Regions from separate parts of the Schinkia azotoformans genome, predicted to be linked through region 2. Evidence: riboswitches for the same ligand, from Rfam matches in the RefSeq annotation. Region 2 holds a riboswitch; each other region holds the start of a gene.
What was found. A riboswitch is a leader RNA that binds a small molecule or an ion and turns the genes downstream of it on or off. The one in region 2 is predicted to bind cyclic di-GMP.
Positions count from the first base shown of each region.

Region 1 (4,359 bases), 290 kb from region 2:
TAGGCTTTAGTGCTGTTTTAGTTCTTTTACTAGTAATGGCGGGGTTTTCTTATTACCAAATTGCAGAAACAAAAAATACATATGAAAACGTGTTAAACGACCGTGTTGAAAAAATTAACCTTGTCCGTGGGATGTTAGAAGTAACAAAGGATATTGAAATTGCTAATCTAGCGTACTTAATCATTGGGAATGACGAATCATTAGCTGCTTATGAGGAATCTTTGGCTCGATATAATAAGTTAAGTACACAATTAAAATCATTATTAAATACAGAAAAAGGAAAGAAGCTGCTAGATGAAATTGATCAGTACTCAATGCAATACATTGAATTAGCTCAAAAAACAATTTTTTTAAAAAAGGCTAACAATCTTAAATACATGGATGATATTTCAAAAGAAGCCCCACTTATCATGCAAAGTATTAGTAATAAGGCTGAAGAAATGATTATTAATGAAACAAATGAACTAAATAATGCTAGAAATCAAACGTTGGAAATAGTGAAAGGGATACAATTTGTCCTAGTTATATTAAGCATTATTGCTCTTCTTCTTGGTGCCGGAATTGCTTTTTATATTAGTCGAATCATTTCAAATCCGGTAAGAAAGATTGCGATTGCTGCAGATAAAATAGCAGATGGCGACTTAACGCAAGAGGAAATTCAAATTAAAAATAAAGATGAAATTGGCGAGTTGGCCCATGCTTTTAACAATATGACTTTTAATCTTAGGCAAGTAATACAACAGATTAATAGTAGTTCTGAACAAGTGGCAGCCTCATCTGAAGAACTACAAGCAACAAGTGAACAAGCAACAGAAGCTACAGAACAAATTGCATCCGCAATCCAGGAAGTGGCCGGTGGATCAGAAACCCAAGTATCAAGTTCAAAACAAAGTGCCATTGCAATGGAAGAAGTATCACTGGGAATCCAAAGAATTGCTGAGTCCTCTACAACAGTTAGGGGTTCTGCACAGGAAGCAACAGTTTTATCAGAACAAGGATATCAATCCCTGCAAGCTGCAATCCATCAAATGGAATCAATTGAAGAGGGAACACAAAACACGACAGCTGCTATTAAAAATTTAACAGAGCGTTCAAAGGAAATTGGAAATATTATTGGTGTAATTACGGATATTTCTGAGCAAACAAATTTATTAGCTTTAAATGCTGCCATTGAAGCAGCAAGGGCTGGAGAACATGGTAGAGGCTTCACAGTGGTAGCCGATGAAGTGCGGAAATTAGCAGACCAATCACGTGATTCAGCTTCCCAGATTGTACAGTTAATACAGGAAATTCAAAAAGATACTGAAATAGCTAATAACGAGATGATGCAAAACATTAATGAGGTAGATATAGGAAAGAATGTTATCCAAGAGACAGGTACAGCTTTCCAACAAGTGTTGAATGCTGTTCAGCAAGTTAATACTCAAATCCAAGAGGTATCTGCTGCATCAGAACAAATTTCAGCCAACACAGAACAAGTGACAGCTTCTGTAGAGCAATTAGCCCAAATTGCGAAAGATGCATCTGAACAATCACAAGGCGTTGCGGCTGCCTCCGAAGAGCAATTAGCCTCAATGGAGGAAATCAGTAACTCAAGTGAATCATTAAGCAAACTAGCACAAGAATTACAAGAATTGGTTGCAAAATTTAAGATTTGATCCATTTCGAATAAATAAAGAGAGCCGCTTGTTCAATAAGATAACGGAGGGAAACCTCTTTTTTTCTTTTTGAAAGTATTATTATTACATATTTTGTAGAATCTATTGATTTTAAACAGAATTTCGCGATAATAATAGAATAGGAATTTAGAATCAGGAATTTTGAAATACTAAATAAACTAATGACAAAGATGCTATGAAAAACTACCTATATTTGGGCACTTGGGTATTTTTGAGCGAGTAGTGCAACCGACTTTTTTAAAGGATATTGTAAGAGTTGCAAAAACAGATCATCTACTTTGGAAATGGAAAGTTTATAATATGATGTTAGGATTAGAAACACAGGAGAATATAAACGGACAGTCCCACGAACATTGTAGGTTAGGAAAGTGGTATTATGGGGATTTGCCTACACAAGTGAAATCTAGGGACACATTTAAACGATTGGAGGAGCCTCATAAGGAAGTCCACCATTATGCCAAAGTTGAAGTGGAGTATTATGGAAAAGGTGATATGGTTGGTGTCGAGCAAGCTTTTGTACAATTAGAAAGGGTTTCTAACAATGTTATTGATTTGTTAAATAGATTAGAGTCAGAACTATAAACTTTTCACTGGGTCGGAGTTCCCGACCCTCTGTCCCATCTAAACCAAACAAAAAACTGCCTGCACATCGCAGACAGTTTTTTACTAACTACTTAAATTTAATTCGAACGCTCAGCTAACCAGTCGCCAATCGTAGGGAAAGTTAGTGAAACTGCTTTTGGACCAAATGTTACAGATACATGGCCTGTTGGCACACATACGTATTTCTTGTCTTTACTTGAAATTTTATTCATTAAAGCTTCGACTTGATGTGGCATAGCAATAAGATCGCGCTCACCAGAAATATTAAGTACGTTTGCCTTAATTGCACTTAAGTTAACTTTACGTCCACGGATAACAAGTTCATCTTTAATTAATTTATTTTGCTGATAAAATTCACGAATCCACTGACGATAAGCCTCACCAGGGAATGGAATTCCATCCTGCAACCATTTTTGCATTAATCTCCAGCTTTCTACGAATTTCGGATTTTCTGAGCGGTCATATAATGTAACATATGGACCAATGAAATTCGAAAGTGGATCTAGCATTTTATTGCCAAAATCAATCATTTCAGGGGGAACATTTCCTAATGTTTCTACTACTTTATCAACATCAAAGAAACGGTCATCTAGGAAACTACCATATAAACCTGTGTCTTCGAAATCAAATGGACTTGTCATAAATACTAGATTCTTAATAGGTAATTCAGGATGAAGGGAAGCAAAGATCGATGTCATTGTTCCGCCCATACAATATCCTAGCATAGAAACAGAATTTGCTTTTGAAGTACGTAAAACCTTCTTAACGGCTCTAGGAATATAATCTAATATAAAGTCATCAAGCTTCATATTACGATCTTCGTAGCCGGGCGTACCCCAATCAAGCATATACACATCAAAACCTTGGTCAAGAAGGTACTCAACAAGACTGGACCCTTTTGTGATATCAAGGATATAAGGCTTATTGATTAGTGCATAAACCATTAGAAGAGGAGTACTATGTTTTTTAGGTTTATCTGAAATATAGCGATATAATTTTGTTTTGTTTCTTGTCCAAATGACTTCTTTTGGTGTTAAACCTACTTCCGGTTCTGGATCTTTCGTTAATACTTCCATCGTTCTTTTAAACCGGCGATAGGATTGTTTTGCCTCATCAGGCATTACATCTATCATTTCTTCTAATTGTTTTTCTAAGATCAATCTGTACACACCCTTCTTGGAAGATCATTTCACTGTCTAGCTCCAGCGCCTATCGCCTAGCAAACTTCAGGACTCCTCCCTACGATAAGTCAACTAAGAATTGCTAGCGCAATTCAAGTTTCCTTTATCTCAGTCGAAGCCCCTCCAGTTTGTACGGCGATGAGCAAGGCGCTTCCGCTTTTCTTATTACATTGCAAGTCCGCCGTTAATATTCAACTGTTGACCGGTGATATATGCTCCATCTTTACATAGGAATAATACGCCTCTTGCAATTTCTTCCGGATGACCAAAACGCTTTTGAGGAATTTTAGCCACGATTTGTCCGCGAATTTCCTCAGGAATTTCTAGAACCATACTTGTTTCAATAAATCCAGGGCAAATCGCATTTACAGTTACATTTGTTTTAGCTAATTCAAGTGCAAGAGATTTTGTAAATCCAATCAAACCAGCCTTAGCTGCTGAATAGTTTGTTTGACCAAAAGCACCTGTTTGGCCAATTACAGAGGAAATATTGATGATTCTACCAGCGTCAGATTCAGACAGATGTGGCAATGCAGGCGAAATAGTGTTATATGAACTATTTAAGTTAACATCAATCACTTTTCTCCAATTTTCTTCTGAAAGCTTTTTAAATGAACTGTCTCTAGTGATACCTGCATTATTAACCAAGATATCTAGACGTCCATATTTTTCAACTGCGGCATTTACTAGTTTAGTAGCTTCTTCAGAAACAGAAACATCCGCTTGAACAGCATAAGCTTCCCCGCCGTTTGCTTGAATTTGTGCTACAAGATCTTCAGCTGCCTTGCTGCTGCTATTATAATTTAATACTACTTTTACCCCATTGCTTGCTAATTCTTTTGAAATAGCAGCTCCAATTCCAACAGCGCCCCCAGTAACGATTGCAACTTTACCAT
Region 1 covers NZ_JARSMD010000001.1:291,547-295,905, forward strand. The annotation lists gene P9E47_RS01315 (methyl-accepting chemotaxis protein) at 1-1,658, shown strand, start outside; cyclic di-GMP riboswitch class II at 1,839-1,922, shown strand; gene P9E47_RS01320 (CZB domain-containing protein) at 1,902-2,261, shown strand; gene phaC (class III poly(R)-hydroxyalkanoic acid synthase subunit PhaC) at 2,360-3,415, opposite strand; gene P9E47_RS01330 (3-oxoacyl-ACP reductase) at 3,629-4,359, opposite strand, start outside.
Region 1: linked by a shared signal. The riboswitch ahead of P9E47_RS01320 (CZB domain-containing protein) and the one ahead of P9E47_RS00025 (EAL domain-containing protein) in region 2 are both predicted to bind cyclic di-GMP.

Region 2 (4,359 bases):
AGTAACCTAAAAGAAACTAGTTTTTATGTAAAGGTACGAATATCTGGCTTGTTTGAGATATTATCTGAAATTGACGTGGTTAATGAAAATCAAATTATTAATTTTTATAAGGTGAATGCAGTAGCAATACTATTCCCTTATTTACGTAGTCTTGTGTCAGACATTACTAGCAAAGGTAGTGAGGCACCTGTAATTTTACCAACATTGAACATAGCCGCTATGATAAATGAAAATGAACTTGAGGAAAATGAAGATGAATTTGCAGAATTAGAATAGGGACCTTAGGCATGCATTGAGATGGTCTATATTCTTATTCTGCTTATTTTTTTGTAATTAACTGAATATTTTGACATTAAATACGACATTTATGGAACATGGGGGCGGTTCGCGTGTTCTAATTTGAGCCGTTTTTTGCTTGTGGCTCTGTTATCAATCTTAAATTATAGAGATATGTGATTACGGTCATAAGAATGTACCACTTCTGCCATGTTTTTTACCAGCGATTGTCATAGGTTTTACCACTTGTTGCTAACATATTTACCAATGGGGTAAGATCAGGAAAACATGGATTATAACTTTAAGGGACCTGAAAGATAAAAAAGTCTAATACCTCCATATTTTTACCGAGGAATTAGACTAATGATCTACAACAATCGCGTCCGATTGTGGAATAGCAAGGAGTTTCTATTAGCTGGTTTAGTGAAATCTAGATTAGATGTGTTCAACATATTCTGCAACTAACCCATCTGGATGCTTAACGATCATATTCTTTCCTGTAGGAACTCGAGAGGGTTCTCTAATTATTGTTGAACCATTGTTTTCTAAGAAATTTTTAAATTCATATACTGAGTCCACTAAAAAAGTAACTTTTGTCTGTTTAAAAGGTTTTAAATCTTCTTCTTTACCGGAAATAAGTAATAAGTCATCAATCGATGCTAATTCTAAATTTTTTAGTGGCATTTCAAATCTCATATCAACGTTATGGTTTGTTAATTTTTCATAAAAAGCAATTGCAGAGTCAAGTTCGTTTACATAAATGCGGACCAGCTTTTTTAAAATCTTCACCACAAATCCTCCTCGTATCTCATTTAATTTGTTTACCACTATTTAACATTATAAAGATCCCTTATTCAACTGAAGGATGGCATATATACAGTATCGGTAAAAAAACATTGAAATGATGCACCTTTTATCATTGTTTATATGTAACCGTAGAATGGCGTTTAAGGACTTGACTTGGAGCCTCTGTGGGTACGATTTGTCTTGAAAGGCTGAAGCAGTTGTTTCATCAGGCAAACGAGCCTATCATACCCACCTCTCCAAGTAAAGTCCTATCGTTGTTTACGTTGTAAACTATAATTATTTACTGAATAAGTAAACAAAGATAGAAAAGGGCTGATTTTGTTTCGTTATTTACGATGATTACGGTCAAAAATCATACTGTATATATATTTGTCTTTAGATTAATAACTACAATGACAATTGGAACATCCCATCGGTTCTTCAATTATGACACCTAAATCAAAAAGAACGCACCCTCGGAATAAAGAAATGCGCCCAATTGTTGAAGAAGATACTGGTATTTATCATATTTATTCAGATAACGTTCAAACTATTAGTTTTAGGTGCCTTATTATTGTAATTGTAAAATGAAAAACGCAAAGAGGAAAGTTTTGTTTTTGTTCTTAAAAGGAAGCCGATTGGAAGCGCCTTTTCCCCCAAGCCTACATCTTCTGAGAGGATTTATTGGCTAGATGATGTATTTCTACTTTGAACTCTCCCTTGTTTCCTATTTTGTTCAAACAATTGGAACAATAGAAGAAAGGGCATTTTTCAGCCATAGAATCATATAGGCATTTTGTTAAGTGAAATAGTTTTTTCTTCTCTTCTAAGTTCTATTCACCCTGAAAAAGCCCCTTCTCAATTATTTAAGTTGGGGCTCGATACTTCTTAATTAATCTTTTCAGGCATACCTAGATAGTATCCTTGAGCCATACGTACACCTATATCTCGTGCAGTATTTAGACTTTCTTCATTCTCTATTCCTTCCAGTACTAAATTTACATTTGTATTGTCACAGTACGAAAGTACAGATTTAATCATGTCTTGCTTATTTACAGATTTCTCAAGGTTTTTAGAAAAATATCGATCTAGTTTTATATAATTTGGTTCAAATTCAATTATTGATTGCATGGAAGGCCAGCCTTTACCAACATCGTCAAGGGCAATTGAAAATCCATACTCTTTTAATAATTTTACCCTTTCAAACAATAAATTTAAGTCGAAAGTATCAGTTTCATTAATCTCAAAGATTATGTGTTGACAGGACTCCTTGAATTTTGTAAAAATATCATTTAGAAATGCAGGAAAAGTTTTATTTATAAGAGTCGATGGGAAGACGTTTATAAATAACTTTAATTCTTTTTTCATAAACCTTCTATTTATGAAATGGGAACTCGTTAGGGCTTTATGGATAGACTTGGTGTCTAGATCATAGAGCCTATTTGTTTTTTTTGCCTCACTAAATATAAAATCAGGAGAGCCCATATTTGTTCTTAACAGGAATTCACCACCAATTGATGAATTATCATTCAGGTTATATATGGGTTGAAAGTAATGTTCAAATTGATTTTGATCAATTAAATTATTTAATAAACTTTTAGTCTTCAAAAATCTCTATCCTCCTTTCAATGGCAAAATAAAAATCCACCAAAAAGGTGGATTAGAAAAGTTTTTACATAACCATCTCTTTGGTAACCCGGCTACCATAGTTGTAATAACGTTAGGCCCGTGGCTTTGCGTCCCTATTTTTCAATAGGTTTGCCATTTAACTTTCGGTATGATATTTAATTTAGAATAAATTATATATCATATTGGTTGGAATTACCACTTGTTTTTTGGATAAAAGCACAGTATTGACAGATCCAAGAGAAACTTCGCTTCCCTCCAATATAGGTCCGCAGCCTCTTATCAAGGGTGCTATAAATATTGTATTGTTTCTGTATAACACGTAGATTATACGAAATGGCAAAGCCATTGAAAAATGGTGGCGCAAAGCTATAGGGACTAATGTTGTTTTACAACTATGTCAGCCAGTTTCCGAATACAACAAGTTTTATTCCGTCGATTTGTGTGGATTAAGGGGAGGAATCCATGTGTTGAAAATTTTTATGAAGGTCGGTTATTATTTACACCGTTATTTACAAGGATACAATGAAGTACTGTCAAATGACGCCTTATGTGAAGAACTTAAATCTAAGTTCAGATCTAAAGCAATATACCATGGGCATAAAGCTAAGAGTTTATTATCAAGATTTTAATGGAATGCCGGGACAGTTCTTGTGTTCCAATTTAATAATGGAATACAAGAACCGTCCCTATGTTCCTGGGATAATTAAAACCCGATAATGCACATGGCTGTTCGCTGCATTTGTTTTTCTAATATATATTGGGATTCTTGTAAAGAGATGCGTTGTCCATTTTTAAATGTGACCACTGATTGAACGCTTAGTTGGTCGGGAGATTTATATGTTGATATGTATTTGACATGATGATAGAAAATCCAGTTACATTCAAACGATTTTGGTGAGTGGGTTGGAAATGCAAAAATTTCGTCTTTTGGATTAATTGGAATGGGAACCTTTTGCTGTGAACCGGTCCTATAACTTACAGCTCTACGTCTTCCATCATAGGTAGAACCGCCTTCTAGACAGGCATCCTTGACAATTTGAATAGGTGTTTTTCGAACATAGAATTGTTGGTTTTCTTCAAGTACAAGTGTGGAGTATTCCGTATGAGCAACCGATAATAAAGCCATCGTATTTTGATTTACCTCATAATGATTGATGATTTGTTTCATAATGACACTCTCCTATTTTAGAATATTTTGATGATAGTTTAACAACTTAAACAATCGACATTTTCTTTTCTAATAGAAATAATATCCACTTATGAAAACGTTTGCAAATCATTGAAAAATAAGTACATGCAATATTTATTTAGGGAATTTTACCTTTTTTCTAGCTTTACTAGCATTTCGAATTGCGGTTTCATATCGTTAAAAAGCTGATCAATGCTAATGCCACGACCGACAAATATTTTATACAGAGTTAGAGCATCCGGTAATTTTTCACCTCGTTCAATCTTTCCTATATAGCTGTCGTCAAGATCTGTTTTTGAAACAAATTCTGATAATGTTAACTTTTTCTTACTGCCTTCATAACGTTTTTGTCTTAAAGTTTTACCAAATAAATTTCGAAACAGTTTTCTTCTTAGCATTCAATCAGCTCCTTAATAGGTTTGATTCTATTATCATTTAAAAAATTACATTTTTCCACACCCTATCGGTCACATTTTGTT
Region 2 covers NZ_JARSMD010000001.1:1,148-5,506, forward strand. The annotation lists gene P9E47_RS00015 (protein-export chaperone SecB) at 1-276, shown strand, start outside; gene P9E47_RS00020 (VOC family protein) at 712-1,065, opposite strand; gene P9E47_RS00025 (EAL domain-containing protein) at 1,951-2,670, opposite strand; cyclic di-GMP riboswitch class I at 2,750-2,835, opposite strand; cyclic di-GMP riboswitch class I at 3,017-3,104, shown strand; gene P9E47_RS00030 (competence protein ComK) at 3,395-3,859, opposite strand; gene P9E47_RS00035 (helix-turn-helix domain-containing protein) at 4,009-4,278, opposite strand.

Region 3 (4,359 bases), on a different contig from region 2:
ATAATGCCGTTGCACCATCACCATTATTAACATCAAGGTTTAATGTTCCTGCTGCAAAACTACTGCCAACTGTCTCAATGTCGTTAAATGCTGCCCAAGTTCCTCCACCAATTAATGATAATCCTAATGCTGCCGATGCTACTCCTAAACCTAATTTCTTTTTAATACTCATTTTTCTTTTCCTCCTCATTTATTACCTCGTCATTTTCGAGGTATGTATGTTTTGTTTTTTTATATTGAATTCCTATTTTTTTATAGGAAGATCAACCGTTTATTACCGGATTATCATTTTCTGTTTTTCTAGTTGCTTTTTCAAGTTCTTTTAATCCTTTAAAGATTGATACTGCCGAGTAGAGTAAAAGTAATACACCTGGTAATATTAATAAAATAACTGCCCCCTTTGCTGATCTGGCGAAATCCATGAAGTAACCAGCATTTGGAATGGTGAATCCAGTATATTCACCAACTACATTTCCAGCTAAAACTGGATTCGAGTCCGGGGATTCAACGTTATCACCCTTAGTTCTAAACATTGTATTTTCTCCATTACCTATGACCTCGATTATTCTGTGGGTAACTAGTTTATCTTGAGATTCCATAAAGGTTATAACATCATCTTTCTTTAACCTAGTTAGATCTTCAACTGGTTTTACAGCAATAATTGAACCTGTCATAAAAGTCGGTTCCATTGAGCCAGAAAAAACAGGTTTTAATTGATAGCCGAAAAGGTTCGGTCCTCCACCAGAGGCTTTTGATGAAATAACAGCTATGACCATAACTATTAATAATAGAAATAACATGGTTGTTGTTAACCCGCTAATGACCTTCCATACTTTTTTCACATTTCCACCCCTTTCTCGTGGATTTGTACTCCATGATTAACCGCCTCCTACACATTTGTTCTTTTCTACGAACATGTTATTAAGTTTAAATTCCCATGTTCCGGTTTGTTGTTTTTGTTCTTTATATCGAACTCACAAGTTGAGTATATGATAAAAGGATTACTTTGAAAAATCTGAAAATTAGCCTTATTTTCTTAATAACGAACAAAAAATAAGCTTTTCCTCCTTTTTTCTCCTGTTACCTTACTTTTTCATAACTTTATAAAGAACCATTCGTTCTATATATTGAACAATAGTAGAACGAATAAACTTGGAGGGGGGATTAAGATAATGGTCAAAAAAATAGCTATCATCATCATCATTGCTGGTATTGTCCTGATTGGAATTGGTGTTTTTCAATATTTCAATTCAAAGGAGGAACAAAAAAATACTCTAAAGGAGGCTTATAAGATTCTAGAGGATCATAACCAACAAATAAATAATCACCTAAATGAAGACCATCATACAAAAAAAGATGAAGAATTTAATCCATTCCATGGTGAAACGGTTGGAATTCTAGAAATTCCAAAGCTTAATGCTGAACTCCCGATTGTGGAAGGAACATCTGACAATGACCTTGAAAAAGGGGTTGGTCATTACAAAGGAACAGCCTATCCAACCGAAGGAGATCAAATTGTTTTATCTGGTCATCGGGATACTGTTTTTCGGAGAATGGGAGAGTTAGAGGTTGGTGATGTTTTTATTGTTAAACTCCCCTACGGGAGCTTTGAATACAAAATTGAGAGTACAAAAATAGTCGATGCAGATGATCGAACAATTATTAAATCGACCGCTCCTAATGAAGAGCTTGTAGTGACGACCTGCTACCCGTTCACATTTGTTGGGACTGCACCTGACCGTTATATTTTGACGGCAAAGCCGGTTAAGATGAAGTAAAAATGCCCTATAGAGAGTCTTTCAATGACTTCCCTATAGGGCACTTTTTATAAACATTTTACAATTAGACTGCTTCTGCAACAAATTCCATAAAACCAGTTTGATCTGGCACATAATCAATTTGGTTATTGTTAAAGTAATGGAGTTGGGTTTTATCAATGATAAAATGGAGTCCGTCGATGATGATTTCTTCGTCATTTGGGTGAATGGATTCATCCAAAGTTAATTTCAGCTTTACCCAACAACTAAAGCGTAGTTGCAGACGAATGAATTTCTTTGTTTCTGATTTATTTAATCTTTTTTGTAATTCTGTTTTGGCTGCATCAGTTATAGATAACATCAGTTCCTCCCCCTATTGCTATCGAAGCAAAACTATACAGCCGCTTCTTCTAACCCATCTTCTTCCCAGTTTTTACAAACATCGACCCACTCTTTTGCATATGAATATTGAACTATTTCCTCAATTGTTAATTCGATCGCGGAGTTTGTGCTTCCGCAGGCGGGGAAAACGGTCTCGAAGCGTTTCATGGAGACGTCGAGATAGACATCTAAATCATTGGCCAAGCCAAACGGGCACACTCCACCAATGGCATGTCCTGTTTGTTCCAGAACTTCATCCGGCGTGAGCATTCGGGCTTTGAAACCAAATGTTTGGCGGAATTTCTTGTTGTCAATTTTGGCATCGCCGGCAGCAACAATTAATATCGCTTTTTCGTCTTCTCCTCTAAATGATAATGTTTTTGCAATTCGTGCTGGAATAACCCCAATAGTTTCAGCGGCTTGTTCAACCGTTGCACTTGAAGTATCAAATTCCATGACATCCTTTTCACGATTCCACTTTTTAAAATGAGCTTTTACATTTTCAAGAGACAAATTATACATCCTTTCTTTCATACGTATTACTTAAAATGATATCATATCTTTATAAGAATTAGAAAAATATGGCTTTCCACGTTTGATGTATTTTTGTCGATATTTCACCCTGAAAAGGTAGCAATAAATCGGAAACCCTATAATAAAATTAGATGAACTATTACAAATTCCCTAATTCACTAAAACGAAAGTACTAATAAATTTATCCAACAAGGGGGATGCATCCAATAAAAAATTATTCTTATTAGCAATACAGAAGATTTTGTTCGAAAGTCAAAATCCATACTTTGAAAAAGGCAAACCTGCTTGCAAAACAGGGACGCAAAGCCACAGATCTAAGGCATAACTTTGATAGCTGGGCTACCAAAAGTAATAAACCAGGGGGAAATATGGATACTCAAAGTACACAGTCTTCTCAGACTCAAGACATTAAACTACCCACAATTGATTTAGAGTGGTTACAATTACTTTTAGTTGCAAAATCAATGGGACTATCGATTGAGGACATAAGGGTATTTTTAAGAAATAATAGCGACAATGTTGAAATGTAGGATATGAGCCTTTCTAATAATGAACATTCATGATAAGATGTTATTATAAATCATACGCTTAGGGAGATATCAATGATAGGGAAACGTATCCAAACAATTAGAAAAGAGAAGGGGCTCTCACTATCAGATTTGGCTGCAAAGGCAGGTATTGCAAAATCCTATTTAAGCTCGATTGAGCGGGATATTCAATCTAATCCCTCTGTTCAATTTTTAGAAAAAATAGCAGCAGTTTTAGATATAAGTGTTCAATCACTTATAAATGCTGGGGCCAATGAAGATTCATTAGATCCGGAATGGATAAAGCTAGCTCAGGAAGCAGCAGAATCTGGGGTAAGTAAAGAACAATTTCGTGAATTTTTAGAATTCACAAAATGGCAGATCGAACAACGGAAAAATAATGAAAATGAATAAAAAAGAAGCTGGGATGGAATGGTTTTACTAATTCATCCCAGCTTTTTATTTTAGCAGATTTATTAACTGTCTTAATTTTTCTTTATCGATATTTGAATTACTCATTTCAATCGCCAGCTGTATCACTTCTTTGTCTAGATTTTGGGGGTCGATTTGTTTTTGTAGTTTATTGGAAGTTAGTAATGATTGAAGGTCAACACTTAATGCTTTTGAAATTTTTTCAATCACTTCAATGCTTGGGTTTGTCTGTTTTCCTCGTTCAATAAAACTCAAATAAGACTTTGAAATTCCCGATAATTTTGCCAGCTCTGTTAATGACATCCCTTTCTTCATTCGTAGGTCCCGAATTTTCTTTCCATTCATATTATGTCCCCTTCATAATATTAATTAAGTGAAAATCCCTCCCTCCAACATTTTATTAAGAACGCAACCTCTAAAAAACACATTCGTTCTTTATATAGAACATACAATTAAAGTATACTCTACCTTTCATTCATATGCAAAGCTATTTTACTTAAAGAGAGAGTAGGATGAACCCCAAAAAAAAGAACTCATAATCGAGTCCTCTTAAGCAAATCTATACGTCCAAAAGCGTTCAGTACTGATCCATGCTAATGCATCAGGATCCTTATTCAATAGTTTTTCAGACAAATTTTCCATAACGGCACTTGTTTGCGTTTCATGGGCTAGAATGCAGGCAATTTTTTTATCTTGAACAGAAGTGATATCAACAACTAAATCCGGTT
Region 3 covers NZ_JARSMD010000021.1:83,474-87,832, forward strand. The annotation lists gene P9E47_RS13240 (TasA family protein) at 1-172, opposite strand, end outside; gene sipW (signal peptidase I SipW) at 264-842, opposite strand; gene P9E47_RS13250 (class D sortase) at 1,173-1,778, shown strand; gene P9E47_RS13255 (iron-sulfur cluster biosynthesis family protein) at 1,843-2,118, opposite strand; gene P9E47_RS13260 (YbaK/EbsC family protein) at 2,151-2,651, opposite strand; cyclic di-GMP riboswitch class I at 2,937-3,019, shown strand; gene P9E47_RS13265 (anti-repressor SinI family protein) at 3,041-3,202, shown strand; gene P9E47_RS13270 (helix-turn-helix domain-containing protein) at 3,275-3,613, shown strand; gene P9E47_RS13275 (helix-turn-helix domain-containing protein) at 3,659-3,976, opposite strand; gene bshB2 (bacillithiol biosynthesis deacetylase BshB2) at 4,181-4,359, opposite strand, start outside.
Region 3: linked by a shared signal. The riboswitch ahead of P9E47_RS13265 (anti-repressor SinI family protein) and the one ahead of P9E47_RS00025 (EAL domain-containing protein) in region 2 are both predicted to bind cyclic di-GMP.